One region of the Paraburkholderia sp. J11-2 genome, then DNA from elsewhere that is predicted to be linked to it. Evidence: predicted binding sites of a transcription regulator. Region 1 holds the regulator's gene; each other region holds the start of a gene.

Region 1 (10,243 bases):
TCGCATCGGCTGCAAGCTCGTCGCGCAGCGAGACCGGGTCCGGGCCGTACACCTCGATCACATCGCAGCCGATCTCCGATTCGATCAGCGCCTTGGGCGCACCCTCGGCGATCTTGCGGCCCTCCTCGATCACGCAGACGCGATTGCAAAGTCGTTCGGCCTCCTCCATGAAATGCGTGGTGAGGAGAATCGTCTTGCCGCGCGCGAGCAGCGAGCGCAGCCGCTCCCAGATCAGATGCCGCGCCTGCGGGTCGAGGCCTGTCGTGGGCTCGTCCATCACGAGCACGTCGGGGTCGTTCACGAGCGCGCGCGCCAGTGTGAGACGGCGGCGCATGCCGCCCGAGAGCTCACCTACGCGCGCATCGGCTTTGCTTTCGAGGCGCGCGAATTCGAGCAGCGGCGCGACGAGGTCACGCGTTTCACGCGCGGACAAGCCGAAGTAACGGCCGAACACGAGCAAGTTCTCGCGCACGGTGAAGTCGGGGTCGAGATTGTCGAACTGCGGCACGACACCCACGCGCTGGCGGGCGTAACGCGCGCGAGCGGGCACCGGCTCGCCACACAGGCTGATGCGGCCCGCATCGGGCGAAACGATGCCGAGCAGCATGCGCAGCGTCGTGGTTTTCCCAGCGCCATTGGGGCCGAGCAGCCCGAAGCATTCACCGGGGAGGACGTTGAACGACAGGCCGTTGACGACCGTCCTGTCTCCGTAATGTTTGATGACCTGCTCGAATTCGATGGCGGGTGCGGACATGGACCAGTTGAACGTGAGTCGAACGGGTGTCGCGCGAGGCGCACGCAAGAGCGAACGCAAAAGCAAACGAACAATCGCGCGAAACAAGGCGGCCCATTTTAGTGCATTGCTGCGTGGCGGGTTGGGCGGCGCTTCCAGGCCGTTCGACGTGGCACGAGGCGAATGCATGTCGCGGCAAGCATCAGGCCATGCACAAGAGGTGTGCGTTGCCTAAGACGCATCTGGCGGTTTTCGATGCCCACCTGGCGTTTTCCAGCCCTTGCGTGTGGAATTGCGGCGCACCATCATGAGAATCGCACAGCCTGCAAATCACGCGGGCGGGGAGAAGCGATCATGGCGAGCTACAAAAAAATTCTGCTCTGTTACGACGGCTCGCGCGAAGGCCGCAAGGCACTGCGTTGCGGCGCCGACCTTGCGCTCGATCTGCAGGCGGAAACGCATCTGCTCTCGGTTGTCGACATGCGCTCGACGATCGCGCAGAGCGCGGGCCTGCTGACCGATGTGGCCTGCGGCCGCTTCGAGGAAACGGCGCGCGAAATCCTTCAGGAAGGCGTGGACTGGCTAACCGAGCGTGGCGTGCGCGCCCAGGGGCACTTCGCGTTCGGGCATCCGATCGACGAAATCGCAAATCTGGCCAACGAACTGAATGCCGACCTCGTGGTGGTGGGTCACCGCTGCCGCACGGGGCTTTCGCGCTGGTGGATGGGCGCGGGCAATACGCCGCTGCTCGACCGCGTGTCGTGCAGCATTCTCGTGGCGTGTTCGTCGGCGGCTGAGGAAAAACAGCAGCAAGCCGCCGCTTAGTTGATCGAGCGGGATCAAGCAGGACCAAGCGGGCCGGTTCGCACGGAACCGGCCTGTTTCCGCGTTCGCTCCCAATCTGCCTCAGTTCGAGACGTTTCCTTCGTCTAGCTCGACCGCTGCGAGCTTCCACGAGAAGAGCCCGTGACGCTGCAGGATGGCGGCATAGTGCTCGCCCGTATTGCCGCGCTCCCACGTGAGCGCGAATTCATTGAGGCCGCGATAGCCGGCCGTGGTGACCGGCCGAGCCTCGGGCGTGGGATTGCCCGACGCCGCTGGGGCCGGTGACGGCGCCGATTGCGCCGATTGCTCGCTGGACTCCGTCGGCGGCGGCGCGTGCGGCCGGTCGCCAGGCTTGCCTGTCGGCGGCATGCCGCTCAGCAGGGCGGCCACGCCTTCTGGCGTTGCGTAGGCATCCACGAGCGGACTGATCAGTGCCGCACCAATTACGGCGCCGAGGATCAGCAGCGGATTGCTGCTGTGTTGCCCTTCGATGCGCCGATGCAGCATCTCGCCAACCTGCTGTTTGAGGCTCAGGCGCAGCGCAGGGTAATCGACGTACTCGTTGAGCGTGGCGGCGTCGCGAGCGTCGGCGGCGGCTTTCATGTGTTTCACCGCGATATAGGGCGACGCATACGCGTAGCCAAGCGCGCCAACAATCATGGCGAGCGCAACGGTGATCGCTACGGGCTTCTTCCAGCCTTGGGTTTTACGAGGGGTTGAGGGAGATTCCGTCATCGGCATAGGACAAATCGTTCAAACAGGGTGTTGACCGCAAACTTGATTAAACGATCCCGACCGTAACCTCTTCTCACATTTGAGCCGCGTATTGGCGAATTCGCGCTCGATTCGACCTTACTTCGCCAGCGCTGCAGGCAGGTCGCTGTGCTGCTCCGCGATGCAGCGGTCGATCGCACGGCAGACCGCGTCAACCGTGCCGACGAGAATGAGCCGCGACTGACCTTGATAGACCCGCACCGGCGCGCGGCGCATGGGCTGCTCGGTGTTGAGCGTGCTGTTGAGCGACACGCGCGCAAACGCCGGCTGGGCCGAGGGCAGCGCCGGCAGGTCGGCCGTGCTGGCGGCCACCATCTCTGGCGAGTCTTCGAAGAGCGAGCCGCTCAGTGCGGCGGCCGAGTCGCGCACCTCGCGCACCGCGCAAGAGGCGATTCCACGGAGGTGGCGAAGACGGCCGAATTGACGGAAGGGCAGCAAGCGGGCAAGGCGTTCCATGACTCTCTCCAGGTAGTGCGTAAACTCAGCGCACAACGCGCGCAGACGGATTGCTTAGAATTCGGTGGGGCGGATCAGGCCAACCGCGATGCCTTCCAGCGCGAATTCCGCGCTGCCAGCCTCGACAAAAATATTGTCGTAATCGGGGTTCTCGGCGATCAGTTCGAGCCCGTTCGAACGGCGCTTCAGCCGCTTCACGGTGACGTCGTCGCCAAGGCGCGCCACGATGATTTGCCCGTCTTTCGCTTCGGCCTTCTTCTGCACGGCGAGCAGGTCGCCGTCGAGAATGCCGGCGTCGCGCATGGAAAGGCCGCGCACTTTCAGCAGATAGTCAGGGCGGCTCGAGAACAGTGCCGGGTCGCACATGTAGTTCTGCGAGATGTGCTCCTGCGCGAGGATCGGGCTACCCGCTGCGACGCGGCCAACGAGCGGCAGTGAGAGCTGCATGATGCTCGGGTGCGGGAGCGTGAACTGGTGCGGCAGGTCGTCGGGCCCCGGCATGAGGCGGATGCCGCGCGAGGCGCCCGCAGCCAGTTCGATCACGCCCTTGCGCGCCAGCGCGCGCAGATGCTCCTCCGCGGAGTTGGCCGAGCTGAAGCCGAGTTCCGCCGCGATCTCGGCGCGCGTGGGCGGGAAGCCCGTGCGTTCGATCGCCCGGCGAACCAGATCGAAAACCTGCTGCTGTCGTGCGGTGAGTTTGGTCATGGCGCCACTGTATGTTTGAACAGGTAACTGTATTTTTATACAGTACTCGCCACTTTTCAAGTGTTACTTGAAGTTCGTCAACTGAGCATTGCTATCAGGCCGTTTTCCCGCGTTTGTGCGGACGAAATCGCGCTCTAGCAGCGACTTCCTCTGTCCTTACCACTTTTGCGTATTAAAAAATGAGAAAACATCATTTTTAATAATGTAAGCGGATCGCTAGACTGGCCTCCATCGTTAGCTGCAATTCGCAGATGCGCACGGATGAGCGCGAACGAGCACACACGAAAACGGAGAACAGATAGATGGGCACGACACATACGGGGCGCGCAGGCTGGCTGAAATCACTGGCGGCAAAACTGGTTATCGGCGTTGCGCCGCTCGTCGCAGTTACGGCGATGGCGCCCGTGGCCGCTCACGCGGACACGTCGCTGCTCAACGTCTCCTACGATCCGACGCGCGAGCTGTATCAGGACATTAACGAGGCCTTCATCAAGCAGTGGAAGGCGAAGACGGGCGAAACGCTCACCATCAAGCAGTCGCACGGCGGCTCGGGTGCGCAGGCGCGCTCGGTGCTCGACGGCCTGCAGGCCGACGTTGTGACGCTGGCGCTCGCATGGGACATCGACGCGCTCGCCAACAAGGGCATCGTTGCGAAGGACTGGCAAAAGCGCTTGCCCGACAACGCCTCGCCGTACACGTCGACGATCGTGTTTCTCGTGCGCAAGGGCAACCCCAAGCACATCAAGGACTGGGACGATCTGACGAAGCCGGGCGTGTCGATCGTCACGCCGAATCCGAAGACCTCGGGCGGCGCGCGCTGGAACTATCTCGCGGCGTGGGCCTATGCGCTGCACCAGCCGGGCGGCAACGAGCAGAAGGCCAAGGACTTCGTCTCGAAGCTCTACAAGAATGCAGGCGTGCTCGACTCGGGCGCGCGAGGTGCGACGACGAGCTTCGTGCAGCGCGGTATCGGCGATGTGCTGATCGCATGGGAGAACGAAGCATTCCTTTCGCTCAAGGAATTCGGCCCGGACAAGTTCGAGATCGTGGTCCCTTCGGTGAGCATTCTGGCTGAGCCGCCGGTTGCGGTGGTGGACAAGGTCGTCGAAAAGAAGGGCACGCGCAAGGAGGCCGAGGCCTACCTGCAGTTCCTCTATAGCGAAGAGGGCCAGGAGATCGCCGCGAAGAACTTCTACCGTCCGCGTTCGGACAAGGTCCCGGCGGCGCTCACGGCGAAGTTTCCGAAGCTGAAGCTTTACACGGTCGACGACACGTTCGGCGGCTGGACCAACGCGCAGAAGACGCATTTCGCAGATGGCGGCGTGTTCGATTCGATCTACCAGCCGCAGTAAGTCACGCAACACCGCTGTACCGCAGTACCGGTTGGCAGTCGATCGCGACGCGACCGCATAACAAAGAAGCGCGCCCACGGGCGCGCTTTTCGGCGCCGCCGGCGAACCCGGCAAGCGCGCAACCCATGTCTGGACGATGAGCATGACAACGTTTCGATTGCGCAAGCCCAGTGCGCTGCCGGGCTTCGGCGTGACGCTCGGCATCACGGTGGCTTACCTGAGCCTCGTGGTGCTCATTCCGCTTGCCGCCACCTTCCTCAAGACGGCGACGCTCGACTGGAGCCAGTTCGTGCGCGCCGTGTGGTCGCCGCGCGTGATCGCGTCGTACCGGCTCACGTTCACGGCTGCGCTCGGCGGGGCGCTCATCAACGCGGTGTTCGGGTTCCTGCTCGCGTGGGTGCTCGTGCGCTATCCGTTCCCGTTCAAACGCGTGATCGATGCGCTCGTCGATCTGCCGTTCGCGCTGCCGACGTCCGTCGCGGGCATCTCGCTCGCCGCCGTGTACGCTGGCAATGGCTGGATCGGCCAGTTCCTGGAACCGCTCGGTCTGAAGATCGCGTTCACGCCGCTTGGCGTGCTCGTCGCGCTGACCTTCATCGGCTTGCCGTTCGTCGTGCGCACGGTGCAGCCGGTGCTCGAGGACTTCGAGCGCGAGCAGGAGGAGGCCGCAGCGTGCCTTGGCGCCTCGCGCTGGCTCACGTTCCGCCGCGTCGTGCTGCCCGCGGTGCTGCCGGCGCTGCTCACCGGCTTCGCGCTCGCGTTCGCGCGCGCGCTGGGCGAGTATGGCTCGGTCATCTTCATCGCCGGCAACGTGCCGATGAAGTCGGAGATCACGTCGCTTCTCATCATCACGAAGCTCGAACAATACGACTACGCCGGCGCGACCGCGCTTGCCGTGATGATGCTCTGCGTTTCGTTCGTCATGCTGCTTCTCATCAACTCGCTGCAGTGGTATTTGCAACGCCGTACGAGCCGGGGCGTTTCGGCCGGCAGCGCGCCGAATGCCGTGGTGGGCGCAACCGTCGCGGGAGGTGCGCAATGAGCACGCTGCCGCAACAACGCAGCACGCGCCGGCCGGATCCGGTCACCGAAGCGCCGTGGGTGCGCTGGCTCCTGACCGGCATCGCGCTCGCGTTTCTCGCGCTGTTTCTCGTGGTGCCGCTCGTTGCCGTGTTCTGGCAGGCGCTTTCGAAGGGCATTGGCTTCTACTTCACGTCGCTCGTCGACCCCGACGCACTCTCCGCGATCAAGCTCACGCTGATCACCGCGGCGATCGCGGTGCCGCTGAATCTGGCCTTCGGTCTCGCGGCTTCGTGGGCGATCGCGAAGTTCGAGTTTCGCGGCAAGGCGCTGCTCACCACGCTGATCGACCTGCCGTTTTCGGTCTCGCCCGTGATCTCGGGTCTCATCTATGTGCTGCTGTTCGGCGCGCAGGGGTGGCTTGGGCCGTGGCTCGAAGACCATAACGTGCAGATCATCTTCGCGGTGCCGGGCATCGTGCTGGCCACGATCTTCGTGACATTCCCGTTCGTTGCGCGCGAGCTGATTCCGCTGATGCAGGCGCAAGGCAACGATGAAGAAGAGGCCGCGCACGTGCTGGGCGCCTCGGGCTGGCAGATGTTTCGCCGCGTGACGCTGCCCAATATCCGCTGGGGCTTGCTGTACGGCGTGATTCTTTGCAATGCGCGCGCGATGGGCGAGTTCGGTGCGGTTTCGGTGGTGTCGGGCCATATTCGCGGCCAGACCGATACGATGCCGCTGCACGTCGAGATCCTTTACAACGAGTACAACTTCGCGGCGGCGTTTGCCGTGGCATCGCTGCTCGCGTTGCTCGCACTCGTCACGCTGGGCCTGAAGCTGCTCGCGGAGCGCCGTCTTTCGGCGCAACTGCGCAGCGCCGATGACATTCCCGCCTACGCAGGCCCGCAGCCGGTGGCCGCACAACCCGTTTCACAACACGCGACAGATCACGCAACGGCGCGCGCCGTGCGCCAACCGATTCAAGTAGGGGAGCAGTAACCATGGGCATCACCGTCAGCAATCTGCACAAGCGCTTCGGCGACTTCACCGCCCTCGACAACGTCTCGCTCGACTTTCCGCCGGGCGAACTGGTTGCGCTGCTCGGACCTTCCGGTTGTGGCAAGACCACGCTGCTGCGCGTGATCGCGGGCCTTGAATACGCCGACGCGGGCCAGGTCGTGCTGCAAGGCCAGGACGTGGGCGAGGTGGGCGCGCGCGAGCGCCAGGTGGGCTTCGTGTTCCAGCATTACGCGCTGTTCCGCCATATGACGGTGTTCGAGAACGTGGCGTTCGGCCTGCGCGTGAAGCCGCGCGGCGAGCGGCCCTCGGAGGCTGTGATCCGCGAAAAGGTGCATGAGCTGCTCAAGCTCGTACAGCTCGACTGGCTTGCTCAGCGTTACCCGTCCGAACTGTCGGGCGGCCAGCGTCAGCGCATCGCGCTCGCGCGCGCGCTCGCCGTGGAGCCGAAGGTGCTGCTGCTCGACGAGCCGTTCGGCGCGCTCGACGCCAAGGTGCGCAAGGAATTGCGCTCATGGCTGCGCCGCCTGCACGACGACCTGCACATCTCTACGATCTTCGTCACGCACGACCAGGAAGAGGCGCTCGAAGTGGCCGATCGCATCGTGGTGATGAATCATGGGCATGTGGAGCAGGTGGGCAGCCCGCAGGACGTCTATGATCATCCACAGACGGCTTTCGTCTACGAGTTTCTCGGCGCCGCGAACCGGCTGCGCGGCAGTGTGGATGCACGCGGCTTCGTGGCCGAAGGCGCGGCGCAGCCGATCTCGGTGCACGCGAGCTTCGAAGGCCCGGCGCTCGCCTACGTGCGTCCGCACGACCTCGTGCTGCACCGCGAAGCGAGCGAGCATCGCGACGGCATTGTCGTCGACGTGCGCCGCGTGGTGACGCTGGGCGGCTCGGTGCGCGTGGAGCTGGAAAGCCGCACCGGCGGCGCGCTCGAAGCCGAGCTCGACCGCGAGTCGTGGCGCGCGCTCGGGCTGACGGTGGGTCAGGGCGTGACGGCGGTGCCGCGCGGGCTGCGCGTTTTCCCGGCTTAGATTCCCGGCTTAGACTCGCGGCTTAAATCGCGGCGCAATGCGCGTTACAGTGCTCACATCGACAAAAACGAACAATCGGTCAGCAGTCCCGGAGAGAAGACCATGAATTTTCAGCAGTTGCGTTTCGTGCGCGAAGCCGTGCGGCAGAACATGAACCTGACCGAAGTGGCGAACGTGCTGTACACGTCGCAGTCGGGCGTCTCCAAGCAGATCAAGGATCTCGAAGACGAGCTCGGCGTGGACATCTTCATTCGTCGCGGCAAGCGCTTGACGGGCCTCACGGAGCCGGGCAAGGCGGTGCATCAACTGATCGAGCGCATGCTGCTCGACGCCGAGAACCTGCGCCGCGTGGCGCGCCAGTTCGCCGACCAGGACAGCGGTCACCTCGTGGTCGCGACGACGCACACGCAGGCGCGTTACGCGCTGCCGAAGGTCGTGCACCAGTTCCGCGAAGTGTTTCCGAAAGTCCACCTCGCGCTGCGCCAGGGCAATCCGCAGCAGATCGCGCAGATGATCATCAACGGCGAGGCCGACATCGGCATCTCGACCGAAGCGCTCGACCGCTTCCCCGATATCGTCACGTTCCCGTGCTACTCGTGGCATCACGTGGTGGTCGTGCCGAAGACGCATCCGCTCGTGGGCCGCGAAAACCTCACGCTCGAAGACGTGGCCGAATATCCGATCATCACCTACGACCAGGACTTCACGGGCCGCTCGCATATCGACCAGGCGTTCGCGAAGGCGGGCGTGGTGCCCGACGTGGTGCTGACCGCCATCGACGCGGACGTGATCAAGACCTATGTCGAGCTCGGCATGGGTGTGGGCATCGTCGCGGCAATGGCCTACGACCCGAAGCGCGACAGCGAACTCGTCGCGCTCGACACGGAGCATCTGTTCGAAGCGAGCACGACGCGAGTGGGCCTGCGCAAGGGCGCGTTCCTGCGCCAGTATGCGTACCGGCTCATCGAAATGTTCGCGCCGCAACTCACAGAACAGCAGATCGCGAGCCAGTTGCGTGAGGCAACCTGAAAAGCGGCCTGATTTTCTCGGCGGGCGGCGGATCGCTTAAAATCGCCGCCATGACTACATCCACTTCCTCTTCCGCGGCGGCGCCCAAGGCGCTGCCGCGTATCGCCGTGCTCGCCACGGGCGGCACGATCGCGGGCTCCGCTGCGGACGCAGCGAACACGGCGGGCTACCAGGCCGGCGTGATCGGTGTCGCGCAGCTTCTGGCGGCTGTGCCGGGCCTCGACGCCATCGCGCAGATCCACGCCGAGCAGATCGCGAGCATCGACAGCAAGGACATGTCGCTCGCGCTGTGGTCCACGCTCGCGCAGCGCGTGAACGAACTGCTGGCCAGCGACGAGATCGACGGCGTCGTGATCACGCACGGCACGGACACGCTCGAAGAAACCGCGTATCTGCTGCATCTCACGGTGAAGAGTGCGAAGCCGTGCATCTTGACGGCGGCCATGCGGCCCGCCACGGCGCTTTCCGCCGACGGTCCGCTCAATCTGCTCAACGCCGTCACGCTCGCGGCGAGCGAGGCGGCGGCGGGGCAGGGTGTGCTGGTGGCGTTCAACAACCGCATTCATTGCGCACGCGACGTCGCGAAGGTCAGCACCTACGCGGTCGATGCGTTCCAGTCGCCGGAAATCGGTGCGCTGGGCTGGGTGCAGGATGGGCGCGTGGAATTCCAGCGCCGCGCGCTGCGCCCGCATACGGTCGATGCGCCGTTCACGGCGTCGGCGCCATGGCCGATGGTCGAGATCGTGACGAGCTACGCGGGTGTGTCGCGTGCAGCGGTCGAAGCGCTCGTGGCCGCCGGTGTGGATGGGCTCGTCGTGGCCGGCACCGGCAATGGCTCGATTCACGGCGGGTTGCAGCAGTCGCTGGCCGAAGCGGCCGCGAAGGGTGTGGCCGTCGTGCGCGCCTCGCGCGTCGGCTCGGGCCACGTGATGCACAACGGCGCGGCGAAGGACGACGCGCTCGGCTTCGTTTCTTCGGGCACGCTTAGCCCGTACAAGGCGCGTGTACTGTTGCTGCTCGCACTCGCTGCTGGCATGACCGACACGGCGGGGCTGCAGGACGCGTTCGACACGTACTGAGCCAGACAGTGCAAAACGAAAAACAGGCCTTGCGGATTCGTCCGCAAGGCCTGTTGCGTTTCTGGCCGTGCTTGCGTGTGATCGCGCTTGCTGCAGCGCAGGCGGGCATGTGTCCCGAAGGCATCGCCTGAAGGAATACCCCTGCGCTGTATGATCGCAGTCTGAGACAAGGGGGAAAGCAACGTGACGACCAGAGACGAAAGGCTACAACAG
Region 2 (10,243 bases), on a different contig from region 1:
GCCCGCGGCTTGCACGACCTTGCGCAAGCCCGGAATCAGGTACGTGTAATCGAAGCCATCGCCGTAAAGCGTATCCATGCATGCGCGCATTGCCTCGTTCAGGGCGTTCACCTGAGGCATGCCGAGCGTGGCGATGAATGTGCCGATGAGGCGCGTGCCAGGCAGATCGATGCCTTCGCCGAACGCGCCGCCGAGCACCGCGAAGCCAATGCCGCAGCCGCCTTCCACGAAGCGCGCGACGAAGGCCTGCTGGCCCGCTTCGTCCATCGTGCGCGACTGAAGCCACACGTCCACTTGCGGATGGCGCGCCATGAACACATCGGCGGCTTGCTGCAGATAGTCGTAGCTGCTGAAAAAGCATAGATAGTTGCCGGGGCGCTCGGCGTATTGCGCCGATACGCGCGCGACCAGCGCTTCGAGCGAACGCTCGCGGTCCTTGAAACGCGTCGAGATATGGCGGGCGATGTGGACGTCGAGCTGCTCGGCGCGAAACGGCGTGTCGATGTCGATGCTCACCGTGTTGGCGGGCAGGCCGAGCATGTCGCTGTAGTAGTGCGTGGGCGAGAGCGTCGCCGAAAAGAGCGTCATGCTGTGCGCCGTGGCGATCCGTGGGCGCAACGCATTCGCGGGCACGATATTGCGGATCGCGATCGTCGAGCGCGGGCGGCGCGCGCTCTGCTGCGCAAGCGGCGTGACGTCGAAGAGCGAATGCGTATCGAAGCGTTCGGCAATGCGCGTGAAGTGCAGGGCGTCGAAATAGAAGCGTTCGAGTTCGGGGTCGCGCACGAGCGCGGGCTCGGCGAGCTGATCGCCAATCGCGCCGATTACTTCGCCGAGCGCGGCGACGAGGCCTTCGGGCAAGGTGTCGCTTGCGCGCCAGGCGTCGGGCTGTACCGCGTTTTGCGCATTCCAAAGCTTCTGTAGCCGCGCGAGCGCGCGCTTGAGCGGTGCGCTCGCGGCTCGGCGCACGGTGTCGATGCGCGTTTGCACGAGTTCCGCCGAGTACATCGCGCGGGCGCGCTCGGGCAGGTTGTGCGCTTCGTCCACGAGCACGCTCGCGCGCCACTGGTTGTGCGCGGCGAGCATGAACAGCATGGCGCTCGCGTCGAACCAGTAGTTGTAGTCGCCGACGATCGCGTCGCTCCAGCGCGCCAGTTCCTGGCCAAGGTAGTAAGGGCAGACGGCGTGCTCGCCCGCCACCGCGCGCAGTGCTGCGCGATCGAGCCGCACGCGTTCGAGCGCCGCCGCGCGCGCGGCCGGCAGGCGGTCGTAAAAGCCGCGCGCGAGCGGGCAGGATTCGCCATGACATGCCGCTTCGGGATGCTCGCAAGCCTTCTCGCGCGCAACGAGTTCGAGCACTCGCAAGGGGAGGGTCGTTCGCTGCGTATTGTCGGTGGCCTGCTCGGGTGCGGTGGTCAGCGTGGCGAGCGCATCGAGCGCCAACTGGCGGCCTGAGCTTTTCGCGCTCAGAAACACGACTTTGTCGATGGCCGCGCGCGGGCAAGCCTTCAACTGCGGAAAGAGCGTGCCGATGGTTTTGCCGATGCCGGTAGGCGCCTGCGCGAGCAAACATCGCCCCTGCGTGGCCGCGCGCCAGACGGCTTCGGCGAGATCGCGCTGGCCGGCGCGAAAATGCGGGTGCGGTAGGCACAGCGCGGCCAGCGCGGCGTCGCGCGCGGTGCGGTGCGCGTATTCCTGCTCGGCCCAAGCGACGAAGCGGCGGCATTGCGTTTCGAACGCGGCGCGCAGTTCCGACGCGCTCGCCTGCTCGACCAGCGCCGTCTCGCGGCCCGAACCGATGTCGTAGTACACCAAAGCGAGTTCGAGCGCCTCGAGGCCGAGCGTGTCGCAGAGGAGCGCACCGTAGACGCGCAACTGCGCCCAGTGAAGCGCACGCTGATTTTCGCGCATCGCTTCGAGGTCGCCGCGATAGGTCTTGAATTCTTCGAGCCTGCGGCGCGCGGGATCGTAGCCGTCGGCGCGGCCGCGCACGGTGAGCGATTCGAACGTGCCGGAGAGCGCGATCTCGGTTTCGTAGCCGGGCGCACGCCTCGCGGCGATGGCCGCGTGGCCGGCGCGACCGTCGCTTGCATCGGGCGAGGGCGTGAAACGCAAGTCGAGGTCGCCGCGCTTCGCGGTGAACTCGCACAGCGTGCGCACGGCGACGGTGTAGCTCATGGCGCGCGCAACGCCGATGCAGCGTTTTCGTCGGTCTCGTCAGCCAGATCGGGCCAGCGCACCTGCAACACGGAAACCGGCATGTCGTGCTGCGCACAATAGGCAAGCCAGCGACGCTGGTTGTCCTGCAGGCGGTCGCCGGGGCCTTTCACCTCGATCAGTTCATAGCGCCGTTCGTGCGGCCAGAAGCGCACGAGATCGGGCAGGCCCGAACGGTTGACAACGGGTTCGCGCAGCAGCCGCTCGAACCACAAGCGCAGATGCGCGGCGGGAAAGCAATCGAGCGCCAGTGCGAGCAGTTCGTCGCTCAGTGCGGGCCACGCGACGAAGGGCGACTGGATGCCGGCCTTTTGTGCATAGCGCCGCTGGATCGAGTCGCGGTAGGTGTGCGTTTCGAGTTCGGCGAGACATGCTTCGAAGTGCGAAGCACGGCGTGCGACGAAATCAGCGGCGTGCAGATCGGCGGGCCCGCGCTGGAACGGATGGAAGAATGCGCCGGGCAGCGGCGCGAACAGCGCGGGCCAGCAGAGCAGGCCGAAGAGGGCGTTGATCAGCGTGTTCTCGACGTAAAACACCGGCGCCTGCGGCGTAGCGAGCGAGAGACGTGCGGCTTCCTCCACGCAGAGTTCCCCGGGCGCCGCCGGCAGCGTGAGTTCAAGCTGCACGAAGCCCGGCTCGGTGCTCAGTTTCGACTTCGCTCGCGTGCGCGCGAGACGCCCGAGTGTGCGCGCGGCGCGCTGCGCTTCCTCTTCGTTTGCAGGCGCATCGGCAATGGTCTGCGCGAGCGCGAGCGCTTCCTCGCGGCGGCTTAGCTGTTCGAGCACGCGCACGCGGCGGTAGCGCGATTCAGGATGGCCGCAGTTCAGATAAGCGCGCCACGCGAGTTCGGGTTCGCCCGCGCGCTCGGCCGCGAGCCCTGTGGCGTGACGCAGCTTGTCGTGGCGAGCGCGCAGCCACGCGTTGGCATGCGTGCGCGGGGCCAGCGCGTCGAGCGCATCGAGTGTCGTGCCGATAGCGATGGCGGCGTCGAAGTCCTGGGTGGTGCTGTCGAGGCCGTCGCGGCAATCGCGCAGCGCGAGATACGTGTCGATGTCTTCACGTCGCTGGAACGCGCGCGAGTCGCGATCGAAGGGCACGCTTTCGTAGCGATAGACGCCGAGGTCGGCAAGCACGAACTCCGACCAGTCCTGATGCAGGTTGCCGAAGAACATGAGGCGCAGGCGCTCGCAGAGCGGGGCGCTCGCGAACAGCAGCACGGTGTCGGGCGAGGACGGAAACCACCCATGCCAGTCGCGCGGGTCGGGCGCGGCGGCGTAGTGCGCCTCGAGCGCTTCGAGCGAGGCCGCGCGCGTGGCGCGCGGTTCCAGCGCGACGCCAAGGTGCGCGGCGAGCGCCTGCAGTTCGGCTTTCGTCACGAGCGCGGCGAGCGAGTCGAGATCGAGCAGGGGCGCCGCGTCGAGCCAACCCGCCGCAACGAGCGGGGCCGCTGCGTCGCGCGGGCAGCCGATTTCGCCGTACGCGAGACGGCTTGCGCGGAAATGGGGCCCCTTGCGCATCAGCATGCGCACGAAGAGCGCACGCGACGCCTGGGGCATGCGGGCGAAATCATCGGCGAAGCGGCGCTCGGCGGCGTCGAACAGGTCGGCGCAGCGTGCCTCGAGCCACGCTAGCGCGCGCTCGAAGTTCGCGAGGTAGTAAAACGGATCGGGAGAGTCGGGAAGCACGCGCGGCACTGTACGGATATACAGCGGCGATGATAGCAGGGTCGCGCGCGGGGGCGAGCGCCGTAAGGGATTCCCCGCCCCGTACGCTACAATTGCCGCAGCCTGAAAAACGGATGAGCAATGAACAAACGTAACGCCTGCTTCGTCGGCCTCGCGGCCGCCGTCACCCTGCTCGCGGGATGCGCGGCGCAGTACCGCAACACCAGCACCTGCGAAGAGGAGATGCGTAACCGCCTTGCCGATACGACGCTCGGCGACCTGAAGGTCACGCATAGCGCGACGACGTATCGTGGCGCGCGCGTGGTGATCGAAGGGCGGCTCGAGAACGGCGCGGCGTCGGCCGCTGTGGCTGCGTCGGCGCCATCTGCGTCGGCGGCTTCGGCTGCATCGGCAACCGTATCGGCGACCGGGCAGACCGCCATGGCGGCGCCGACGATCACGGCACCGTCGGTGCAGGCCGGAGCGCTGCCCGGCACGATTTCGGTTCCGACGGCTCCCGTCGGTCAGGACGGCGTCGCGGGGGGCAAGCCGACCACGCCGGTTGCGGCGCTGGCTGCGAAACTCGGCATCAAGAAGGCCGCGGTGACACCGGCGGCAGCGGAGTGCACCTTCAACGAATCGGGCCTCGCGACGTTCCGCTGGCTCGCGCCGGCGCGGCTCGCAAAGACCACGCCCGACCCGAACGCCGCGAACGACTAAGGCGAATTCACGCGGTTTGCCGTGCCGTTTCGCCGTTCGCGCAATCTGCGCGCAGGAAGGCCTCGCTAGAGGCCTTCGTCGTTTGTGACGGCCGTTGCCGCCGCCGGCGCGCTCAGAACGCGAAGAACGGACCATTGCCGGCAGGCGTGACCTGCGAGGCGATCGCCGTGAACACGCGCCGTCCGAAGAAGAACGGCAGCCCCCAGCCGAACGCGCTCGCGTTGTAGCCGGCCAGATTGCCGAATGCCCAGTTGCCGGTGGCGAAGAGTGTGGTCGAATTTGCCACGGAGAAGGTCACCGAAGCGCCCACGCCGTCGATGCCGGCTATCGTCGCGCCGAAGTTTGCGGGCGAGCTCGGGCAATACCAGAAGCCGCAGCGCGTCATCGTCGCGCTGTTGAAGTAGAGCGCGTTCGAGCCGGTGTCGAGATAGCTCAGCGAGTACACGGTGCCGTCCGATGTCGTCGTCTTCACGTAGCCGGTGCCCGAGTTCGCGCGCAGCACGCTTGCGCTGCCGAGCGCATTGTTCGCCTGCGAGCCGATGCCGAAAATCATCGACCCGCTTACTTCGGAGGCGCCGCTGTCCGCCACGGCAGGCAGGTCGATGACCACGCCGTTGTTGTCGGTGGCAAAGGCCGCCACCGGGTTGCTGACCTGCTGCGCGAGCGGTTGCGCGCTCGCCGTGCAGCCGCTCGCCGGGCACGCGTAGTACCACGGCGTGGCTGCCGCCCTCACGCAGGTCGCGCCGCAGTCGGCGCTGAACGGTCCCACGCCGAGGATGCCGTTCGAGCGCAGCGTGGTGGCGCTGTTCATCGCGAGACCGCTGCCGGCGCAGCCGGCCGGTGCGGAGGCGGGCACGGCCGGGTCGGCGATCAGCTGGATCGGCAGGGCGGCGGCCACTTCGCCCGCGAGTTTCACGTCGGCGCTGCGCACCGTCCCCCACGTGTAGCCCGTACCGAACACGGCGCATTCTCCCGCGATGTCGGCGCCCGTGCCGGCTGGCACGGCGGGCAACGCGAAGCCCGCTGGCAGCGCGGTAGCCAGCAGGCGCAGGCCCTGCGAGCCGGTATCGACCTGCACGTTGGCGACGCTCGCGCAGTTCGTGGTGCCCGGCACGCAAACCGTGACGCTCGCCATCAGCATGTTGCGCGTCGAGGTGGCCGTCGGGCCGACTGTGACGGCCACGACGTTGGGCGTGGTCGATTGCGGCACCGTGCCGCTCGTGCTGGTGGTCGACGGCGTGCTCGCGGGGCTTGCCGCACTTGCCGACGACGGGGCGCTAGCGGGTACGCTGGCGCCTGTGCTCGCGGCGGCGGTGCCACTGCTCCCGCCGCCGCCACAAGCCGTCAGCAAGGTGCACAGCACGATGATGGCGACGCTCTGACCGATGCCGGGCGCGTGCGATCGGCGCTGGGTGCGGGCCTTCATTGCAGGTCCCCAACGCTTACGCCCACGGGCAGCGCGGCGGGCAGCCACATGCGCCCCACGTAAGCGCGCATGTGGCCGGCCGTCTCCACCACGACCTGCGCGCCGTCCACGCGCGCGGCATGCAGGCCGTCGCGGCCGGCGGCGTGAAGCGCCGCGGCGGCGCTGCGCCAGTCCGCTGCGTAACGGCCCAGCAGCGTCTCCACGTTGGGCTGAGCCGGCCCCTGCCACGTGTACGCGAAAACCGTGCCGGTGGCGTTCCCCACATATTCGTTGATGGTCGTGCCGCCGTCGTCGACATCGCTGACGACGCGCGCCGCGCCGCCGCCGACAACGCGCTGCGTGGCGCCGGCCGGCACCGCTGCGGTGTCGCCGAGCGCGGCGCGAGCGGGTGTGGCGGCGAAGCTCGTGCAACTGAGCGCGCAGGCGAGGGCCGCGGCGCGGCCCGCCTGAGTGAGGCTGCAAGTTTTCATGACGCTCTCCGGTCCTGCTTTTTATGACGCTCTTTTTTTGAGATTTCGCTGTGAAATTAGCACCGGGGTCGTTCTCGCAAGCGTCTCAGACCGGAAGGGCGGCGCAGCGCAAAAGGGCGTCTTGACGTGGCTTCGAGTTAGGGCATTGATCTAAAAGGGATTTGCTGGCGATTTAGCAGGTTCGTCGTGCCGAATCAAATGTGGATGATTGTTACGGATAGGCGGGTTTTAGGTGTCACGGGTACGGTCGCGCGAGCTTCGCCGCGGCTGAAGCTGGACCCGGATTCAGTGCGACTCCGTGGTTTTTGCACATCGGGCCGCCGGACCGGTAAAATGTTTGGTTGATCCACGGAAACTGGCCGTGGCGTAGCCGAAGGGATTACCCGAACATGAGTGATTTTCATCAACGTCTTGCCGCACGCGCGCTTGCGCTTCTGATGGCGGGCGGGCTGGTCGCCGGCTGCAGCTCGCCGACGCCAGGCAAGATCGATTACCGTAGTGACGCCAAGGCGAAGCAGTCCTCGCTCGCTGTGCCGCCGAACATGCTCGACGAAGCGTCTGACCAGCGCTCGCTCGCGCCGCAGGGCGGCGAAACCTCGCTGTCTTCGCTCAAGGAGACCCAGGCCGCGGCGCCGCAGTCCGACCAGAGCCAGGTGGTCCCGCAAGTACCGGGCATGCATATCCAGCGTGACGGCACGGAAAGCTGGCTTGTCATCGACAGCCGCACGCCCGACCAGGTCTGGGCGCAGGTGCGCCGCTTCTGGCAGGAACAGGGCTTCCTGCTCGTCGTCGACCAGCGCGACAAGGGCGTGATGGAAACGGACTGGAACGAAACCCATCCGAAGATCAGCGACGGTTTGATCCGCAACACGCTGTCGTGGGCCACGGGCAACTCGTACGTGACGGCCGAGCGCAACAAGTACCGCACGCGCCTCGAAACGTCGCCTACGGGCGGCACCTACGTGTTCATCAGCCAGAAGGGGCTGAGCGAACAGCTTTCGGGCACCAATAACGACTCCAGCAAGTGGGTGCCGAAGCCCAATGACCCGGCGCTCGAAGCCGAGTACCTCAAGCGCCTCATGATGACGCTCGCGAATGCGAAGCCGGGCGTGCCCGACGCGCAGGTCGCAGCCGAAGCCGACGCCAAGGCCAACAGCAAGGGCAGCGACGCGAAGTCGAAGGCTCCGGATGCCGCCGCGGCCGCCGTGGCCGCGCAAAACGTCGCCGCCGTCGGTCAGCAATCGGGCAGCGGCTCGAAATCGGGCGCACAGGGTACGTCGGGTCAGTACACGTCGACCGAACTCACGCTCGGCGAGCCGTACGACCGCGCCTGGGTGCGCGTGGGCATTGCGCTCGATCGCGCCAACTTCACGGTGGACGACCGCGATCGCACGAAGGGCATCTACTACGTGCGCTACGTCGATCCGAAGGATCTGAGCTCGGACGAACAGGGCTTCTGGAACCAGATCTTCCACGGCCGCAAGGAAAAGATCGCCAAGCAGTACAAGCTCAACGTGCGCGCCGTGACGGACAACCAGACGCGCATTGCGATCGTTGACGACAGCGGCCAGATCGACTCGTCGCGCCCGGCGCAGGAGATCATGAGCCTCGTGGTCGACGAACTGCATTAAGACTTGCGCTCAAGCCAGCAATCGCTGGCTTGTGTGGCAAAAGAAAAACCCGCCTGCGCTTCGCCGCGCAGGCGGGTTTTTTCATGCAGGCGCGCTTCGGCTCAGTGCGGAATCATCCAGGTGAACACGTTCTGCTGCAGCCACACGAGGATGCCGAGCAGCACCGTCAACAGGATCGAGTGCTTGAAGGTCTTCGCGAACACATGGCCTTCCTGGCCCTTGAGGTCCGTGGTGGCGACGCCGGTTGAGATGTTTTGCGGCGAGATCATCTTGCCCATGACGCCGCCCGACGAATTCGTCGCCGCCATCAGGATGGGATTGAGGTTGAGCTGTTTCGCGGCCACCACCTGCAGGTTGCCGAACAGCGCATTGCCCGACGTGTCGCTGCCCGAGAGGAACACCGCGACCCAGCCGAGAAAGGCTGAAACCAGCGGGAAGAGCGCGCCGACCGAAGCCACGCCGAGACCGAGCGTATAGGTGAGCCCCGAGTAGTTCATGAGGAACGCGAGCCCGACGATGGTCGCGACCGTGAGGATGGCGATGCGCGTCTGCCCCCAGGTATCGACGATCGCGCTGCCGAAATCGGCGGGCTTCAGGCGCACGACGAACGCGGTGATGATGGCCGCAACGAGGATCGCCGTGCCGGTGGCGAGCGGCTGGAAGTCCCAGATCGCGCCATAGGGCGTGTTGTAGAGCGTGATGAACACGGCCTTGTCGAGGCCCGGCCACGGCACTTTCACGTCGCCGATCGTAAAGATCTTCGCGACGGTCCAGATGATCACCACGGCCGCGACGATGATCCACGGATACCAGCCCTGTGCACCCGTCACGGCGCCGCGCGTTTCCTTCGCGCGATCGACCTTGATGGCGAAGCGCGGATCGGGTACAGGCTTCCATACGCGCAGGAACAGGATGGTGAGGATCAGCGAGACGAGCGACGAGAGCACGTCGGTGAGGCTGTAGTTGATGTAGTTGGCCGTGACGAACTGCGTGAGGGCGAAGCTGCCGCCCGCGACGAGCAGCACCGGCCAGATGCGCAGCATGCTGCTCACGCCCGCATAGATCGCGATTACGTAGAACGGCAGCAGCAACGCGAAGAACGGCAGCTGGCGGCCGACCATCTGGCCGAGCAGGTCGGCGGGCAGGTGCGTCACGGCGCCGAGCACGGTGATCGGCACGCCGAGCGCGCCGAACGCCACAGGCGCCGTATTGAAGATAAGCGTGAAGGTCAGGGCTTCGAGTGCCGGGAAGCCGAGCATGATGAGCAGCGAACTCGTGATGGCGACGGGCGTGCCGAAGCCGGAAATCCCTTCGAACAGCGCGCCGAACGAGAAGCCGACCACGACGAGCACGATGCGCCGGTCATTGGGCAGATTGTCGAGCAGCCACATGCGGAACGCCGCGAAACGGCCTGAGCGCAGCGCGATGTTGTAGAGCAGGATCGCCGTGACGACGATCCACATCACCGGCCATAGCGCGAACACCACGCCCGCGAGCACCGCGCTGATCGCGAGATTGACTGGAAACTGCCAGCCGGCGATCGCGACGATCAGGCCGACTACGAGTCCTGCGAGCGAGGCTTGCCATGCGGGCCGCCGCGCCCAGCCCAGCAGGGCCAGCACGGTGACAATGGGCAGCACGGCGATGAGAAACGAAAACAGCAGCGAATTGCCGATAGGGGTCAGCAGCTGGTGGAACATCACGTCTCCTTTATGCTGGTTCGTTATCGGCGCAGCAATGCGGCAGCGTGCGCCGGGGCGCGTCGTCGGCTGTGGAGTTCGGTGCCCGGCCAGACGGCCGAGTTAAGGCGGTGCTTCAATCCCCGCTAGCCCACTTGGAGGATAGATAACGAAACGGGAGCGTCAAGGAGGGAAAGTACGGTCCGGCACCGTTTTGCGGTGCACTTCGCGTCGTGGTTTCGCGTGTGAGCGTCGATGTCAGTGATGCCTGTGTCCGCCGCCGCCGCTCCAGTAGCCGAAGCCGAATGAGACGGCGGGCGCGCCCCAGCCCCAGCCGTACGCGGGGTAAGGGTAATACGCGGGGTAGGCGGCCGGATAAGCCGGATAAGCGGGCCACGCAGGCACGGCGATCGCAACGGGCTGCGTGGAATAGAGC
Region 3 (10,243 bases), on a different contig from region 1:
GCGATACCAGGAACTGCTGCCCATCGTCTACAAGCGGCTGGCCGAGGAGTGGGGACTGCCGTTCACGCACGAGGAGTGCGTGGAATACGGGCGGTCGGTGCGGAACTGGCCGGCATTCGAGGACACCGTTGCCGCGCTGCAGTACCTCAAGAAGCACTATAAGCTGGTGATTCTGTCGAACGTCGACAATGAGACGTTCACCTATAGCAACGCAAGGCTACAGGTTAAGTTCGACGCTATTTTCACTGCGGAAGACGTGGGCTCGTATAAACCCTCGTTGCGAAACTTCGACTACATGCTCGAAAAACTCGGCGAGCGTGGCATCGAGAAGGCGAAAATCCTTCACACTGCCGAAAGTCTCTTTCACGACCACAAGCCTGCCAATGAATGCGGGTTGGCGTCGTGCTGGATCTACCGCCGTTATGCGCAGCCCGGCTTTGGCGCGACAATGAATCCCGGCTCGCAACCGAAAGTCGATTTCCGCTTCAACAGCATGGCCGACTTCGTAAAGGCGCATCAGGAAGTGCTGGCAAAAAAATAAACCAGCGATGCTTCATTCCCATTCGCGATCACGCGACCATGCCCACGCCTTCCGACCATGAGTTGTTGAAAGCCCGTCTCGCGCAGGCTCGCCGGCTATTGGCGCTTGCGCAATCGGGTTTGCACTACGCGACGAGCGCCTTCGACACGGAAAGGTATGCTGAAATCGCCGGCATCGCGCATCAGCAACTCGCGGAAATGGCATCCCTGCAATCGGGCGAAGTTGCTGCGCTCTTTGCTTCCGAAACGGGATACGCCAATCCTAAACTCGATGTGCGATGTGCCGTATTCAATCCGGCTGGCCAAATTCTTCTCGTGCGAGAAGCTGTGGACGGTTTGTGGTCTTTACCCGGCGGCTGGGCCGACGTAGGTGTCTCACCGGCTGAAAACGCGGCAAAAGAGGTGCTTGAAGAAAGCGGGTACACGGTCAACGTCGTTCGGCTGCTGGCAGTGTGGGACATGCTCAAGCACGGCCATCCGCCTTCCGTGTTTCACATCTGGAAGCTGGTTTTTCTTGGGGAGATCGTTCGAGCGGGCGAGATATCCGGAGCCGAAACTAATGCGGCTCACTTCTTCGATGTCGACGACCTTCCTGCCTTGTCGCAAGGCCGAATTCTGCCGGAACAAATTCGACGACTGGATGAACTACGCAATAACGGTGACGTCGAATTCGATTGAAAGGCTTCAAGCCGCGCCGCTATGCTCTGTCCTTACAGTTGCCAAACGGCTGCCGGCAAACGGGTCCTGCCGCCAGTCCACCTTCGGGGGTTGGGCCGGCTGCTGTTCGGCCGTCTCGCCGATAGCAAAATGCTCGAGCGACTGCCCCGCGCTTGTCGCCTGCACCACCCACCGCGGGGCGTCGCCTTTGCCGTCCCACGTGTGGCCAGCCGCATCCCGGTAACGGGCGGCTCGCAATTGCGCGGCATCCGCAGCAATTGAGGCAGCAATATCGTCCGGTTCGATTCCATATTCGGCCATCCGACGCTGCAGATAGGCCACGATGCTTTCGCGTTTTCGTTCGTCCATTTCTAGTTGTGCTTCGCTCTGAATGCAACTCTTGAGCAGAATATAGCGCAAGTCGCGTGCCGCCACGATATCACAGCTTGAAAGGGCGGCTCTGGCGGCGGTAGCGAAAGGCCCAGCCCGGAATCAGGTAGTGAGTTTCTGGGAGCGGGCCGCTTCATGTTGTGCGGCTCGTTCTTCCGCATTCTTCTTCGCAATGTGATGCCCCACGATACACCCGCCGACGGCGCCAACCACGGCGTGGTGACCTGCATAATGTCCCGCTACGCCACCCACGACAGCGCCCTTGAGGCAGCCTGCGGCTTGTGCGGTTCCGGCTGCCGCCAGTCCTAAAGTGGCCGCCGCGGCAAACATCCTGATTCGGTTATTGACGTTCATGATAATCGCTTGCGGGAAATTTTAGCTTGAAAATTGACTCAATATCATGCGTTTCTGGTGAGCGCGGTTCGGAGTGTAGGCGGCGGGGCCGGACACAGGTGCAACGGCGGTGCGAGTTTCGTAACGGCGCGTTATCGGGGGAAACGCTTACCGGACGAGGAAGCCGTAAGTCAGCGGGTCGCGTTCGTCCACGATCCAGGTTGCGAAGCCGCAGACAAACGCGTTGCCTTCGACTTCCGGAATCACTGCCTTGAAGTCGCCGACTGTCGTTTCGCTGAGCACGCGTCCTTTGAAAACCGTGCCGATGATGGACTCATTCACAAGGGTCTCGTCTTTGCCAAGTTCGCCACGCAGGTACAACTGAGCGACGCGGCCGCCGGTGCCGGAGCCGGTCGGCGAGCGGTCCACTTCGCGGTCCGCGAACACGCAGCAATTGGCTTGCGTCGAACCTTCGTGCCGCGGTGCGTTGGCAATGATGGTTCCGTAAATGTGATTGATTTCAGGGATCTCGGGGTGCTCGACGGGGTACGCCTTGTTCGCGGCTTCCTTCACCTCGGCGCCGAACCGGATGAGTTCCTCGACCGACGACTCGCGCACGGCGAGTCCATGCGGCTGACCGTCGGTATAGAAGTAGAAGGCGCCGCCAAAAGCGATATCGCCCTTCACCGTACCAAAGGACGGCGTTTGAACAATCACGTCGCGCTTCCAGATGAACGACGGGACATTCACGAATCGCACGTTGCCGGCGTGTTCGCCATCCCACTGAACGAATGCTTCGATAAAGCCACAGGGAGCGTCGATGCCAACACGCGTTTCCGGGACCTGGCGCTGAACCCAGCCAAGTTCGACTGCCGCGGTAGACAGCGCGATCACGCCGTGTCCGCAGTGGTCGCTATAGCCCTCGTTGTGAAGAAAGATAATACCAAAGTCGGCGGTTGGGCTAATCGGCTCGGTCAGATAGCCGCCGTACATATCGGCGTGACCACGCGGTTCGAACATCAAGGCGGTGCGGATTTCGTCGGCGTTCTCTTTTAGCCACGCGCGACGCTTCACAATCGTGTCGCCCGGCAGGCGCGGCAATCCGCTCGTGACGATACGGAAGGCTTCGCCGCCGGTATGGACCTCGACGGTCGAAATGGTACGAACAGGTTTCATGATGTTTTACGCTGTAGACTCACTGACCTTGGGCTGCGTCATTGAAACGACATCTACGTAACATACACCATTCACTGTCTCAACAAACTGCTGGTCGAAACTCCAGATTTTGGCCAACACAGACGAGGTGAACGATGTCGACGAAGATCCGCAGTTATCTTTCCCCCACGTTGGTTTTGCTCGCTTTCGACTGGCCAGAAGGTGCCACACGCGCCGACTTCCTGGGTTTCGCCATCGAGCGAGCCCCCGGTTTCACGAATCCGGACGGGAAATCTCATGCGGCAAGCAACTGGCTCCCCAATCGAATCACGTTCAAAGGGCCCGTGCCGGATGGGAAGCCCGATGCGCCTTCGAACACCGCGCCGATTCAAAAATTTATGTGGTGGGACGCGCGCATCGAGGAGGCCGACAGGGGCAAGCAGTTCACGTACACCGTTTATCCGGTAGTCGGTACGCCGGACAATCCGAATCTGCTGAACGCAGAGGCGAGTTCGTGTGAGGTTACGCTTCCGGCGCATATCGAAGACGGCGTGGGTACGTGGTTCAACCGCGCGGTGGTCAGCTCGCAGGCCTTTGCGCGGCAGGTCAAGGCCATGGGAATCGATCCACATAGCGCGCCGCCGGCCGCAGAGGCCCTTCAACTTCGAACATGGCTTGCTAACGATATGCAGCTTGTGTTCAAGGAAATATTCCTGGACTCGTCCCACGCTGCAGCAGCTGTCTATCACTTGACGGACCCGCTTTGGGCGATACCGGCGTTCAAGGATTTTGGAACGGCCCACGGAAAAGGGAATGTTGCCGTTGTCTACGACTCGCACCTGGTTCGCGAAAAAGGCAAATCTCCCGCGCCGTCACCCAATCAACCCACGGTCGATGCACTGAACAGCGTTGTGACTTTCTGCCCCCGTGACAAGACTCATATCATGCACGACAAGCTTATCGTGACGGATAGGGGCGATAGACAAGGTAATCCGGCATTCGTCCTTGCGGGTTCCGCGAATTTCACAACGGAAGGCATCACGGAACAGGCCAACGTGCTCCACCTGTTCGATTCGGCCAATCTCGCGAAACGATATGACGACAGAACGAAGGCCATAGCCAGCAATCCGCCCATCAATCAAACCGCTGAACTCGCGGATGGTTGGTCGGACGCCGTGACGGTGGGAAGCGCAGCCGTGCGCGTTTGCTTTTCTCCGGAGGCGAAAAGCAAACGTACCCAGATCGACACGATCGTAGAAGCGATAGGCAAGGCGCGGCATTCCGTTTTGTTTTGCCTCTTCATGCCGACTGACGAGCCGCTTCGCGACGCCTGCTTTGCGGCTGGCGACAAGGGGCGAATGATGTTCGGCCTCGTCAACAATATCAGTGAAAAGTCCGCTCAGAATGCGCAAGAGGCGCAAAAAGCGGGAGAAGTGGTGAGTACCACGGCTCTGGCCAACCTTGCGCTCTATCATCGAAGCAAGGAAAACCGCGATGTCATCGACGCGTCGTACTTCTCCCCGGCGACCGTGCCCGAAGGATTCGAGCCTGAGCTTCGGCTTTTTCCCGGCGAAGTCGCGCCTGGTTACGCTCCGGTCATCATCCACCATAAATTCATTGTCATCGATGCCGAGGGAGACAATCCTATTGTTTACACAGGCTCGGCAAACATGAGCAACAACTCGGAGCATTTCAATGACGAGAACCTGCTCGAAATAAAGGACACGCGAATTGCCGCCATTTACCTCGCCGAGTTCATGCGGCTATACGAGCACTATCGGGCTCGCGCCATTGGCATCGAGGCGCAGCAGCGTAGAACCGTTCAACGGCTGATGCTGCAACCCGACCGCAAGTGGGCGGACAAATACTATAAGGCGAATAGTCCGGAGGAGAAGGCGCGGATTGCATTGGCAGCAAGCCCGGCCAACTGAAGTCAATGACGCATTCGCACGACGGCGCTCGCCCGCGTTTCGCGGTCGATGAATTCTGCATGGGCTCGCGCGTGATATCTGGCGTTGCTGGGCGCATCCCTGGGGCTGCTAATCACCAGCACGGTGTCGCCGGCAGCGCTCGCTTCGTGGGGCTGGCGCATCCCGTTCCTGATCGGTCTTCTGATTGCACCAGTTGACCTCTATGTTCGCCTGCGGCTTCGCGACGAACCGATTTTCACCAACAGCGCCAGACATGCCGGCACACCGCTTGCCCAACTGTGTCGCGAACATGGGAGGACGATCCTGCTGGCGACGCTGATGATCATGGGGCAAACCATACCGGTGTACGCGATTGTCTACCTCATGCCGAGCTATGCGGCACGTGGGATGCACATGCCCGCCATCATTGGATTCATGGCTTCCGCGTTGTCTGCTTTACTGCTGGTATGCGTTGAGTGTTGCTCTATTAGGCAGCACCGCTCAATTCATTGTGACCGGTTTGGTCAAATGGAGCGGCAATCCCTGTCTGCGGCATGGTATGTTGCGCCCGCGTGTTGCGTGAGCTTTTGCGTGCTGACGTTTTTCAAGGAGCGGCGCGTCGGACGATGAACCTGGCGCACAGGCATCGACGCCTGTCAGCGCGACTGCAGCCGCCTGCTAGCGAGCGCCCGAAAATCCTGCGGCGCCATGTCGTACGCGCGCCGGAAGGCGCGTGTGAAATCGGAGGCGCTTTTGAAGCCGAGTCCGTAGGCAATCTCGATCACCGTGACGTGCGAATACCGGACCAGTTCATCGGCTGCGCGACGTAGCCTAAGGTTTCGGATATAAGCGCCAAGGCCGCCTTCGTGCTGAAACAGGCGATAGAGGGTTGGGCGAGGAAGTGCAAGCGCATTGAGCACACTTTCAGGGGAGAGGTCGCTTTCAGTCAGGTGCGCCTGAATATAGCGCCGTACCTGAGCGAACATCGCCGCCCGGGCTGCCGCACGAGTGTCGCCGTTCAGGCCCGCTTGCCGTCCAAACGCTGCGACAAGCAGCTCCGCCGCCTCGCGTATGGCGCCGTCCGCCTCCGCGGCGCTCAGGCTTGCGATTCTCCCACTGAGCGCCGCAACGTGTTCGGTAATCAGTGTCACAAGTGGCATCGACGCGTGAAGCATACGGCCGTGGATGGCTTCCGGATCAGGAAACACCTTTTGCACCAACTCGCCCGGCACGAAAAACGTGACCACCCTGCATGCCTGGCGCTGCATTCGAATCGCCTGGTTCAGATCGAGCGCAAGAATGCTGGCGGGCGCGGGAGTGCTGTCGCGCTGCGAGGTGCGCGTGACCACGTTCTCAACGCCACCCTCCAGAAACACATGGAAGACGAAGTCGCGTACCCGGTCTGTCGAAATCCGTGCCTGAGAGCGTTCGAGCACAAGCAGGTCCGACCGGCAATCCGTAAATACAAGGTTATTCACCGCATAGCGGTCAATTGAGGCCTGAAACGGCTTCTCCAGGGCGGATAGCGAGGGCACCACGTCAATGAGATGGCCCACTCGATCCCGCCAGGCGAGCAAGCGACGTTCTGGCGGTTCGCCCTGCACACTGAAATGATTGTGGGCAATGCCATGTTCAAATGGACGGAAGACGTCGACCGTGGGTACGCGCGAGCTCATGCGAAGAAGTCTTTGCTGAAATGTGCCTGAAAGTCTTCTGGAATAGACGCTTTGAGAATCTAACCGAAATTCTGCCCGTAGTGAATTGTTCGAAAAAGGCCTGTTTCGGATCGATCGAACGCCGGCGATCGAGCGTCAGCAATCGAAAGGCAACTCGCCCTGCGTCGGCACGGCGGCGGATGCAGTACCCGTGGCGCGCTCGAGAGAGCCAATGCGTACACCGATGAGGCGGATCCTCCGATCCAGCGACACGCGCTTCAGGCATTCGCCGACAGCTCGCCGGATAGCCACGACATCTGCCACCGGTTCGGTGAGCGAGAGGTCGCGAGTGACGATCTTGAAGTCGGCGAACTTGATTTTCAGGCCTACCGTTCGGCCACGGTACCCTTTGCGCTGAAGATCCTCGGTAACCCGTTCGCAAAGGCGTGTCAACGCCGGCGTCAGGACCGCACGATCGCGCACGACATGCATGTCACGCTCGAACGTCGTTTCCCGGCTCATGGACTTTGGCTCGGAGGAAACCACGACGGCGCGATCGTCGAGGCCTCGGGCGATTCTGGCCAGCCACGCGGCGTACGTGCGCCCGAAGTGCTCCTGCAATAGTCCGAGGTCAGCCGAGGCCAACTCACCGACCGTTCCGATCCCGAGGCTCGCCAGGCGTTCACTTGCACGCGGGCCGATGCCATTCACTTTCTTTGCCGGAAGCGGCCAGATGCGCGACTCGAGGTCGTCCATCGTGAGTATGGTGAGACCATTCGGCTTATCGAGCTCCGAGCCGATTTTTGCGAGCAGCTTGTTCGGTGCGATGGCGATAGAGCAAGTGAGGCGGGTCGCTTCGTGCACGGCCGTCTTGATCCGGTTTCCAAGTTCGCTCGATTCGCCCTCGATGCCCGTGAGGTCAATGTAGATCTCGTCGATTCCCCGGTCTTCGATCTGGTCCGTGAACGTGCGCACCACGTCTTTGAACTGGCGCGAATAGCGCCGGTACGAATCAAAGTCCGTAGGCAGCAGGATGGCATCGGGCGCGAGTTGTGCGGCCTTCATCATGCCCATCGCGGAGAAAACGCCGAGGGCGCGCGCTTCGTAGGTCGAAGTCGTGACCACGCCGCGGCCCACATAGTCGCGCAGTCGCGCAAAGCGGCGCGTGCCGTCGGGCAGGACTTCTGGTGCCGCATTGCGCCCGCCGCCGATTACGACCGGTTTGCCGCGCAATTCGGGGTAGCGCAGCAGTTCGACGGATGCATAAAAAGCGTCCATGTCGAGATGCGCAATGCGGCGTGTGCGGTGGCTTGTCACGTTGCAACTACTGTGGAATTGTCCGGGCGGTCCTTGAGTGTTTGCGCCGGAACGCAGTGCCCGCACGATTGTTCATCTTTTTTCCCAGTCGAAGTTCACGGTCGGAAGCTCGGCAAGCCGCGCACTCACTGCGCCATAGTACTGTATGTTTGCACAGTATTCTACCGCATGCTTCCGGCTGTACCGCTAACTTCTTTCAGTGGGAAAAAATCCTGGTTGTGTCGCGCAAAGGGGCTTCGATGATCAATTCGCGCACGCCGCCGATTCTGAATAACGCGTAAGAACGGGATGGATTGAAGTGGAGGGGCGAAGTACGCCGGGCAGGCGTGGGTTTTTATCGTTGCGCAACGATTGGCGCTATCCGTTGGTATCCACCCAGGCACGTGCCCATGCGAGTCCTGCCTCCTGCGCAGCATCCTCAGAATTAAACAAATCCAGAACGCCTGAAGCGTTGATGAGTTTGTTGTCCCGGGTCACCGTGCCGCTCCCCGCATAGCGTTCAGGCGTGAGGATCTCCGATTGTTGCGCGATAGCGTGGCCCCACAAAACATATCCCTTGTATATTTCTCTTTCCATATCTTGTCCAAACGTCGGTGTCGCACCCAATTCACTCACCAGCCTGATTCGGACGCGGCGTTGCGAGCGGGTCAGAAATAGACAGTAATGTTTCTCACTGCTGAACGCAAAGTAATTCGGTACCAAATGTTGTATTCGTCGTCCGATGTGGCATAGTGGGAAAAACTATCTCATCAAAGGAAAAACCACGAATGGCCACACTCCAATCAATTCAGGCACGAATCGCAAAGTTGCAGGCTCAGGCAGAATCGTTGGCGACAACGAAATCGACGGCAGTACTCGAAAAGATTCGCGGTTTGATGGACAAGCATGCCGTGACGCTTGCCGAAATTGAGGCATTCGTCGGCAAGCGTCGCGGCCGCAAACCGGGAAAAGCGGTTACGGCGAAGCAGGGTTCGTCCGCTGCGAAGTATCTCGATCCCAAAACTGGCGCGACGTGGACTGGCCATGGTCGTGCTCCCGCGTGGATTGCAAAGGCAAAGGACCGAAGCAAGTTCCTGGTTGCCGATGCAGCACCGAAATCGGCTGCCGCTGTGAAAGCGCCTAAGGCGGGTAACTACGTGCGTGGACCGCAGCCGCCGAAATATCGTGACCCGAAAACCGGCGCGACGTGGTCTGGTCGTGGCACCGCACCGGCATGGCTCGCCGGCGCGAAGGACCGGTCGAAGTTCCTGATTGAAAAGGCTGAGCCTGTGGCGAAGCCGGCCAAGGCGCCGACAGCGAAGAAGGCTGCTGCAAAGACGAGCACGGCAACCAGGAAGGTATCTGCGAAGAAGGCAGCGCCGGCACGCAAGGCTGCTGCGAGGAACGGCGCAGCAGCGAAGTCACCCGTCGCGCGAAAAGTGCGAGCGCCGAAGCTCGTAGTGGCGGCGCCTGTCGAAGTTACCGCGCCTCAGGCGGCTGCTGAAGGTGCGGGCACGGCCGCCGCAGCCTAAGTGACACACCGGGCTGCAAGCATGCTTACAGCCCGGTTCAACGCTTGTTACGCGTGGCGGGGACCGCTTGAACACATGCACGGTCGCTGGCATCGATGTGGGCGGAGACAAAAAGGGCTGCCATCTAGTCATTCTGGATGGCAGTCGAGCGTTCCGGCCTCCGGATGCGAAAACTCCTCAGCAGATGCTGCAGGCGTGTCTTGAGTACGACGTTCAGGCCGTTGGAATAGACGCTCCTTGCCGGTGGGGCGTTGAAGGCGAAGGGCGGCGTGCGGAAAGGGAACTCGCGCGCCAACATATCTTTTCCTTTGCCACGCCAACTCGAAGGCGGGCAGATGAGAACTCGAGTCGCTTCTACCGGTGGATGTTCAACGGAGAGCAGATTTACGAAGTCTTCTCTTCCACCTGGCCGCTGCTGACATCTCGCAAATTCGAAGGCGGGCGTGTGAGCTTCGAAACGTTTCCCCATGCCGTGACCTGTGCGCTCCGGGGCAAGGAGGGAACGTCCGCGAGGCAAAAGAGCTGGCAACGACCCAAAGTACTGGAAAGCGCGAAAATCGACGCCTCACGATTGAAGTCTATCGACGACTTCGATGCCGCACTGTGTGCACTGTGCGCGAGATACCTGATCGAAGGGCAGACGTACGCGTACGGCGACACGGAAGGCGGTTATATTCATGTCCCGGTTGCGCTTGCCTTAAATAAGCGCCACCAATGAGTCTGGCGTGTACATCTTTGCACCGTGCTGCGAACTCATTTCGGAAGCAGAAGGGTC

Evidence for each region. The regulator LexA, encoded in region 1, represses DNA repair genes until DNA is damaged. The targets are predictions, from matches to a motif close to ACTGTATNNNNATACAGT.
Region 2: a site for LexA is predicted at 3,910-3,927, ahead of U5A57_RS06150 (VRR-NUC domain-containing protein). Genes of this name have one in related genera too.
Region 3: a site for LexA is predicted at 8,098-8,115, ahead of dinB (DNA polymerase IV). Genes of this name have one in related genera too.

The regions. Positions count from the first base shown of each region.
Region 1 covers NZ_CAJMYY010000018.1:160,901-171,143, forward strand. The annotation lists gene nodI (nodulation factor ABC transporter ATP-binding protein NodI) at 1-754, opposite strand, end outside; gene U5A57_RS24920 (universal stress protein) at 1,088-1,558, shown strand; gene U5A57_RS24925 (DUF2939 domain-containing protein) at 1,640-2,299, opposite strand; gene U5A57_RS24930 (hypothetical protein) at 2,411-2,788, opposite strand; gene lexA (transcriptional repressor LexA) at 2,843-3,493, opposite strand; gene U5A57_RS24940 (sulfate ABC transporter substrate-binding protein) at 3,796-4,845, shown strand; gene cysT (sulfate ABC transporter permease subunit CysT) at 4,988-5,887, shown strand; gene cysW (sulfate ABC transporter permease subunit CysW) at 5,884-6,864, shown strand; gene U5A57_RS24955 (sulfate ABC transporter ATP-binding protein) at 6,867-7,922, shown strand; gene U5A57_RS24960 (CysB family HTH-type transcriptional regulator) at 8,025-8,951, shown strand; gene U5A57_RS24965 (asparaginase) at 9,002-10,030, shown strand; gene U5A57_RS24970 (RidA family protein) at 10,214-10,243, shown strand, end outside.
Region 2 covers NZ_CAJMYY010000003.1:378,077-388,319, reverse strand. The annotation lists gene U5A57_RS06155 (ATP-dependent DNA helicase) at 1-2,178, opposite strand, end outside; gene U5A57_RS06150 (VRR-NUC domain-containing protein) at 2,175-3,902, opposite strand; gene U5A57_RS06145 (hypothetical protein) at 4,023-4,601, shown strand; gene U5A57_RS06140 (DUF3443 domain-containing protein) at 4,714-5,742, opposite strand; gene U5A57_RS06135 (hypothetical protein) at 5,723-5,983, shown strand; gene U5A57_RS06130 (DUF2844 domain-containing protein) at 6,024-6,497, opposite strand; gene bamC (outer membrane protein assembly factor BamC) at 6,887-8,128, shown strand; gene U5A57_RS06120 (L-lactate permease) at 8,230-9,828, opposite strand; gene U5A57_RS06115 (hypothetical protein) at 10,066-10,243, opposite strand, start outside.
Region 3 covers NZ_CAJMYY010000020.1:153,509-163,751, forward strand. The annotation lists gene U5A57_RS26565 (haloacid dehalogenase type II) at 1-541, shown strand, start outside; gene U5A57_RS26570 (NUDIX hydrolase) at 580-1,218, shown strand; gene U5A57_RS26575 (H-NS family nucleoid-associated regulatory protein) at 1,225-1,566, opposite strand; gene U5A57_RS26580 (hypothetical protein) at 1,690-1,941, opposite strand; gene lhpH (trans-3-hydroxy-L-proline dehydratase) at 2,089-3,096, opposite strand; gene U5A57_RS26590 (phospholipase D-like domain-containing protein) at 3,231-5,006, shown strand; gene U5A57_RS26595 (MFS transporter) at 5,091-5,615, shown strand; gene U5A57_RS26600 (AraC family transcriptional regulator) at 5,642-6,661, opposite strand; gene dinB (DNA polymerase IV) at 6,797-7,957, opposite strand; gene U5A57_RS26610 (hypothetical protein) at 8,315-8,533, opposite strand; gene U5A57_RS26615 (H-NS family nucleoid-associated regulatory protein) at 8,725-9,468, shown strand; gene U5A57_RS26620 (DUF429 domain-containing protein) at 9,536-10,186, shown strand.